2 regions of the Streptomyces endophyticus genome follow, and region 2 is predicted to be linked to the other one. Evidence: predicted binding sites of a transcription regulator. Region 2 holds the regulator's gene; the other holds the start of a gene.

Region 1 (3,411 bases), on a different contig from region 2:
AAGAAGCTCATCGAGGCGGGCCAGATCGACCCGTCGCTCACCACCGTCGTCCTGAACACCGGTGACGGGCTCAAGACGCTGGACGCGGTTGCCGATTCCTCGCAGGCCACCGCCACCATCCGGCCGAGCCTGGACGCGTTCCGCGAAGCCGGCCTCGCCGCCGACCTCTGAGTCCGACCGACACTTGTAGCAACAGGAGTTACCGCCATGAGCGTCAACGTTCGTATCCCCACCATCCTGCGCACCTACACCGGCGGGCAGTCCGAGGTCGCGGCCGAGGGTGCCACCCTCGCCGACGTCATCGCCGACCTCGAGAAGAACCACACCGGCATCGCCGCCCGCGTCCTCGACGACCAGGGCAAGCTGCGCCGCTTCGTGAACGTCTACGTGAACGACGACGACGTCCGCTTCGAGCAGGGCCTCGAAACGGCGACGCCGGACGGCGCCGGTGTCTCGATCATTCCGGCCGTCGCCGGCGGCTGATCTTGTAGGTCCATACAGAGTTAACCGAATTGCCCCCTCCGCGAGAGAAGCGGAGGGGGCAATTCTGCATGGTTGAGCGCGGTACAGTTGGGGAAGCTGCTGCGTTTCTCCGCGCGGTGCATGACGGGCGCATATGAGTTCTCGCCCGCGGCCCGACAAGAAGTAGCCAAAGTGTCCAGCCCTTTCGGGCCTTTTACGGCATTTACGCGGCCCGACTTGCCCTGGAATCCGGTGAGTTGGCCCGGTTTCCCCGATCTGGTGTGCCCAGAATTCTCGTCCGATTGACCTGTTGCAGACGGCAGTCGGGCAGATACATTCAGCCGCGGTCGACGCGTTCCGGCGCACACCCCCATATCCCATGGGGCGTGAGGTCTGACCCGGGTCCGCGAAGTGCGGTCCTGCGCAAGGGCCAGTAATAGGGGAGTTAGGCATGGCTCAGGGCACCGTCAAGTGGTTCAACGCGGAGAAGGGGTACGGCTTCATCGCGGTCGACGGTGGTGCGGATGTTTTCGTCCACTACAGCGCGATTCAGATGGACGGCTACCGCACCCTCGAAGAGGGTCAGCGAGTTGAATTCGAGATCTCGCAGGGCCAGAAGGGGCCGCAGGCCGACATGGTCCGCGTGGCCGCCGGCTGAACGCGCGCGTCAGACTGCAAGCTTGCACGTCGCACGTCGTGGAGGGCTCGTCTCCCGGTTGACCGGGGGGCGGGCCCTTCGTGCTGCCCGGTTCGTGCTGCCCCGGGGACGTTCGCGTTCAGGAGAGCACCTTGCACTCGTGGGGGTCGAGTGCTAATCATTGGGCTTAGCACTCTCCGATGGAGAGTGACAGAACTTGGGTCGGGTCGGTGAGGTCCGCAGGCCGAGTGGGGCAAGGAACCACAAGGCTCGCAGGCCGTCCGTCGCGGGCGCCGGCACGATCCGTTTGCATTTCCACCCCGTCCGGGAGGACCACTTCACATGGCCAAGATCATCGCGTTCGACGAGGAGGCACGGCGCGGCCTCGAGCGCGGCATGAACCAGCTCGCCGACGCCGTCAAGGTGACCCTGGGCCCCAAGGGTCGCAACGTCGTCCTCGAGAAGAAGTGGGGCGCCCCCACGATCACCAACGATGGTGTGTCCATCGCCAAGGAGATCGAGCTCGAGGACCCGTACGAGAAGATCGGCGCCGAGCTGGTCAAGGAGGTCGCGAAGAAGACGGACGACGTCGCCGGTGACGGCACGACGACCGCGACCGTCCTGGCCCAGGCGCTCGTTCGCGAAGGCCTTCGCAACGTAGCCGCCGGCGCCAACCCGATGGCCCTCAAGCGCGGCATCGAGAAGGCCACCGAGGCAGTCTCCGCCGCCCTGCTCGAGCAGGCCAAGGAGGTGGAGACCAAGGAGCAGATCGCCTCCACCGCCTCCATCTCCGCCGCCGACACCCAGATCGGCGAGCTCATCGCCGAGGCCATGGACAAGGTCGGCAAGGAAGGCGTCATCACCGTCGAGGAGTCCCAGACCTTCGGTCTGGAGCTCGAGCTCACCGAGGGTATGCGCTTCGACAAGGGCTACATCTCGGCGTACTTCGCCACCGACATGGAGCGTATGGAGGCCTCGCTCGAGGACCCGTACATCCTGATCGTCAACTCGAAGATCGGCAACGTGAAGGACCTCCTTCCGCTGCTCGAGAAGGTCATGCAGTCCGGCAAGCCGCTGCTGATCATCGCCGAGGACGTCGAGGGCGAGGCCCTGTCGACCCTGGTCGTCAACAAGATCCGTGGCACCTTCAAGTCCGTCGCCGTCAAGGCCCCGGGCTTCGGTGACCGCCGCAAGGCCATGCTCGGCGACATCGCCATCCTCACGGGCGGCACCGTCATCTCCGAGGAGGTCGGCCTCAAGCTGGAGAACGCCGGTCTCGACCTGCTCGGTCGCGCCCGCAAGGTCGTCATCACCAAGGACGAGACGACGATCGTCGACGGCTCCGGTGAGAGCGACCAGGTCCAGGGTCGCGTCAACCAGATCCGTGCCGAGATCGAGAACAGCGACTCGGACTACGACCGCGAGAAGCTCCAGGAGCGCCTCGCCAAGCTTGCCGGCGGCGTGGCCGTCATCAAGGCGGGCGCGGCCACCGAGGTCGAGCTCAAGGAGCGCAAGCACCGCATCGAGGACGCCGTTCGCAACGCGAAGGCGGCCGTCGAAGAGGGCATCGTCGCCGGTGGTGGCGTGGCTCTCCTCCAGGCCTCCGCGGTGTTCGAGAAGCTGGAGCTCGAGGGTGACGAGGCGACCGGCGCCAACGCCGTGAAGCTCGCCCTGGAGGCCCCGCTCAAGCAGATCGCCGTCAACGGTGGTCTCGAGGGTGGCGTCGTCGTGGAGAAGGTGCGCAACCTGACCGTCGGTCACGGTCTGAACGCCGCCACGGGTGACTACGTCGACATGATCGCCGAAGGCATCATCGACCCCGCCAAGGTGACGCGCTCCGCGCTGCAGAACGCCGCGTCGATCGCCGCGCTGTTCCTCACCACCGAGGCCGTTATCGCCGACAAGCCGGAGAAGGCGGGCGCTGCGCCGGCCGGTGGCGGCATGCCGGGCGGTGACATGGACTTCTGAGCCGTCTCGGTTCAGGTCGTCCGTAACTCGAGGGCGGCACCGTCTCTTCGCGAGATGGTGCCGCCCTCGGGCGTTTTCGCCTGCCCAGCCGTGGTTGCGCTCTCGGGGCTCCGCCCCGGACCCCGCGCCTCAAACGCCGGCGGGGCTTGATAGATCAATCCGCCGCAGGGGCTTGATGGATCAAGCCCCTGCGGCGATTGAGCAGCGGGGTCCGGGGCGGAGCCCCGTGCGGGGGGCGTCTACGCGGCGTTCTCCTGGTAGGACTTCCAGGTGTCGCGGCCCGCGCGCGTGGCGCTGGTTGCTACTGCCTGGGCCTGGTGGAGGGCGCGGGTGGCCAGCTCGGA
Region 2 (3,411 bases):
GCTTGATCTATCAAGCCCCTGCGGCGATTGAGCAGCGGGGTCCGGGGCAGAGCCCCGCGACCGCAACGCCGGTTCGGCATACACCTGCGGCTCAACGGCCGTTGAACGCGTCCTTCAGGCGGGAGAAGAGCCCCTGCTGCCCCGGCTGGAACTGGCCCGTGGGCCGCTCCTCGCCGCGCAGCTTGGAAAGCTCCCGCAGCACCCGCTCCTGCTCGGCGTCCAGCTTCTGCGGCGTCAGGACCTCGACGTGCACGATGAGGTCGCCGCGGCCACCGCCCCGCAGATGCGTGATGCCGCGCCCGTGCAGCGGGACCGACTGACCGGACTGCGTGCCCGGCCGGATGTCGATCTCCTCCGTGCCGTCGAGCGTCTCCAGCGGCACCTTGGTGCCGAGGGCCGCCGCCGTCATCGGGATGGTGACCGTGCAGTGCAGATCGTCGCCGCGCCGCTGGAAGGTCGGGTGCGGGAGTTCGTGGATCTCCACGTAGAGGTCACCGGCGGGGCCGCCGCCGGGGCCGACCTCGCCCTCGCCCGCGAGCTGGATCCGCGTGCCGTTGTCCACACCGGCCGGGATCTTCACCGTCAGGGTGCGACGCGACCGGATGCGGCCGTCACCGGCACACTCCGGGCACGGCGTCGGGACGACGGTCCCGAAGCCCTGACACTGCGGGCACGGCCGCGAGGTCATGACCTGGCCGAGGAAGGACCGCGTCACCTGCGAGACCTCACCGCGTCCGCGACACATGTCGCAGGTCTGCGCGGAGGTGCCGGGTGCGGCGCCCTCACCGCTGCAGGTCGTACAGACCACAGCGGTGTCGACCTGGATGTCCTTGGTGGTGCCGAAGGCGGCCTCGTCCAGCTCGATCTCGAGCCGGATCATGGCGTCCTGGCCACGGCGCGTACGGGACCGGGGTCCGCGCTGCGACGCCGTGCCGAAGAAGGCATCCATGATGTCCGAGAAGTTCCCGAACCCGCCGGCGCCGAAGCCACCGGCCCCGCCGCCTCCGCCGGCCTGCGACAGGGGGTCGCCCCCGAGGTCGTAGACCTGCTTCTTCTGCGGGTCGGAGAGCACCTCGTACGCGGCGTTGATCTCCTTGAAGCGCTCCTGAGTCTTCGGGTCCGGATTCACGTCCGGGTGAAGCTCACGCGCCAGCCTTCGGAAGGCCTTCTTGATTTCGTCCTGGGAAGCGTCTCGGCGCACGCCTAGTACGGCGTAGTAGTCCGTGGCCACTTACGACTCCGCCAGGATCTGTCCGACGTAACGTGCCACTGCGCGTACTGCTCCCATCGTTCCCGGGTAATCCATGCGGGTCGGGCCGACCACGCCGAGCTTGGCCACTGCCTCGCCGCCCGAACCGTAGCCGACCGACACCACGGATGTGGAGTTGAGTCCCTCATGGGCATTCTCGTGACCGATACGTACGGCCATGCCCGAATCTCCCACCTCACCAAGCAACTTGAGGAGCACGACCTGCTCTTCGAGTGCCTCCAGAACGGGCCGGATGGTGAGGGGAAAGTCATGTCCGAAGCGGGTGATGTTGGCGGTTCCGCCGATCATCAGCCGCTCCTCGGTCTCCTCGACGAGTGTCTCGAGGAGAGTGGAGAGCACCGTGGTGACCGTGCCCCGGTCCTCCTGCTCGAAAGCCTCCGGCAGGTCCTGCACCAGCTGCGGTACGTCGGCGAACCTGCGGCCCGCGACGCGGCTGTTCAGCCGGGCCCGCAGATCCGCCAGGGACGTCTCGCCGAACGGTGCCGGGCAGTCGATCATCCGCTGCTCCACGCGCCCGGTGTCCGTGATCAGTACGAGCATCAGACGGGCGGGCGCGAGCGACAGCAGCTCGACATGGCGCACGGTGGACCGGGTCAGGGACGGGTACTGGACGATCGCCACCTGCCGCGTCAGCTGCGCGAGCAGCCGCACGGTGCGTCCGACGACGTCGTCGAGATCGACGGCGCCGTCCAGGAAGTTCTGGATGGCGCGCCGCTCGGGCGCGGCCATCGGCTTCACGGCGGTGAGCTTGTCGACGAAGAGGCGGTACCCCTTGTCGGTGGGGATGCGCCCGGCACTGGTGTGCGGCTGGGCGATGAATCCCTCGTCCTCCAGGGCCGCCATGTCGTTGCGCACGGTCGCCGGCGAGACCCCGAGCTTGTGCCGCTCGGTGAGCGCCTTGGAGCCGACGGGCTCCTCGGTGCCGACGTAGTCCTGGACGATGGCGCGCAGCACTTCGAGCCTGCGTTCATTGAGCATCGGCGCACACCTCCAGAATCATTCGCTGCGATCGTCCTGCTTTGGCACTCCCTGTCCGCGAGTGCCAATCGTCCCCGGCTCAGTGTACGGCCGGTGGGTACGGGCCCGGCAAGGGCGCTAGCGTCGAGGTATGGAGTTCGCGCAGCGTATCGATTGGGCATCGGCGGGTTGGGAGAGGCTCGCGCCGAATGTGGGGCGAGTGCGGCTGCCGGGGCTCGACTGCACGAGCGGCCTCGTGGTCGGTGAAGATGCGGCGCTTTTGATCGACACCGGATCCTCACTCCGTGAAGGCGTCCGGCTGCGCGCCGACGCCCGTGCGCTCCTCGGGGCGCACCGGCGAGTGACTCATGTCGCACTGACCCACCCGCACTTCGACCACGTGCTCGGCACGGCCGCGTTCGCGGGGGTCGAGGTGTACGGGGCGGTGGGCATCGACGCCCTCTTCGAGCGCGGCGCCGAGGCGCTGCGCGCCGACGCCGTGCGGTACGGGATCGCCCCGGACGCCGCGGCCGAGGCGGTCGACGTCCTCGTCACCCCGCCGCACCGGGTGTGCGGCGAGTGGACGCTCGACCTGGGCGGCGGCCTGACGGTGCTGCTCGCGAACATCGGCCCGGCGCACAGCGGCCACGACCTGGCGGTGCTCGTCCCCGGCAGCCCGGAGATCGTCTTCTGCGGCGACCTGGTGGAGGAGTCGGGCGAACCGCAGGCGGGCCCGGACGCGGCGCCGGGCCACTGGCCCGCGGCGCTGACTCGGCTCCTCGACCTCGGCGGCGAGGACGCGGTGTACGTTCCGGGGCACGGTTCGGCGGTGAATGCGGAGTTCGTCCGCGCGCAACGCGCCACATTGGCGACGCGTTTCGGCGTGTCGTAGTCCTGTCCTGCGCTCTTCTCTTATCGTCGCTCGAATGCGCCAGTACACCTCTGACCTGACTCCTCCGTGGAAGCGGAACAAGCCGGCCCCCGAGGTGCCGGCCGAGCCCGACCTCGTCGTCGAGGAGGTCACCACGGGCTTCTGCGGAGCGGTGATCCGGGTCGAGAAGACGGCGCAGGGTCCGACGGTGACCCTGGAGGACCGCTTCGGCAAGCTCCGGGTGTTCCCGATGGAGCCGCGCGGCTTCATGATCGACGGCAAGGTCGTCACCCTCGTACGCCCCTCGGGACCG

The links. Region 2 encodes HrcA, which represses chaperone genes, less so after heat shock. Its sites were predicted from a motif close to TTNGCACTCNGNNNNNCNGAGTGCNAA; they were not measured.
Region 1: groL (chaperonin GroEL) is a predicted target of HrcA. The motif match lies at 1,287-1,313, and genes of this name have one in related genera.

Annotation. Positions count from the first base shown of each region.
Region 1 is NZ_JAOZYC010000123.1:75,699-79,109, reverse strand. Features, by position in the region: gene thrC (threonine synthase) at 1-171, shown strand, start outside; gene OKJ99_RS20300 (ubiquitin-like small modifier protein 1) at 208-483, shown strand; gene OKJ99_RS20295 (cold-shock protein) at 914-1,120, shown strand; gene groL (chaperonin GroEL) at 1,442-3,067, shown strand; gene OKJ99_RS20285 (hypothetical protein) at 3,307-3,411, opposite strand, start outside.
Region 2 is NZ_JAOZYC010000025.1:3,689-7,099, forward strand. Features, by position in the region: gene dnaJ (molecular chaperone DnaJ) at 92-1,231, opposite strand; gene hrcA (heat-inducible transcriptional repressor HrcA) at 1,232-2,248, opposite strand; gene OKJ99_RS05670 (MBL fold metallo-hydrolase) at 2,379-3,119, shown strand; gene OKJ99_RS05675 (DUF3097 domain-containing protein) at 3,154-3,411, shown strand, end outside.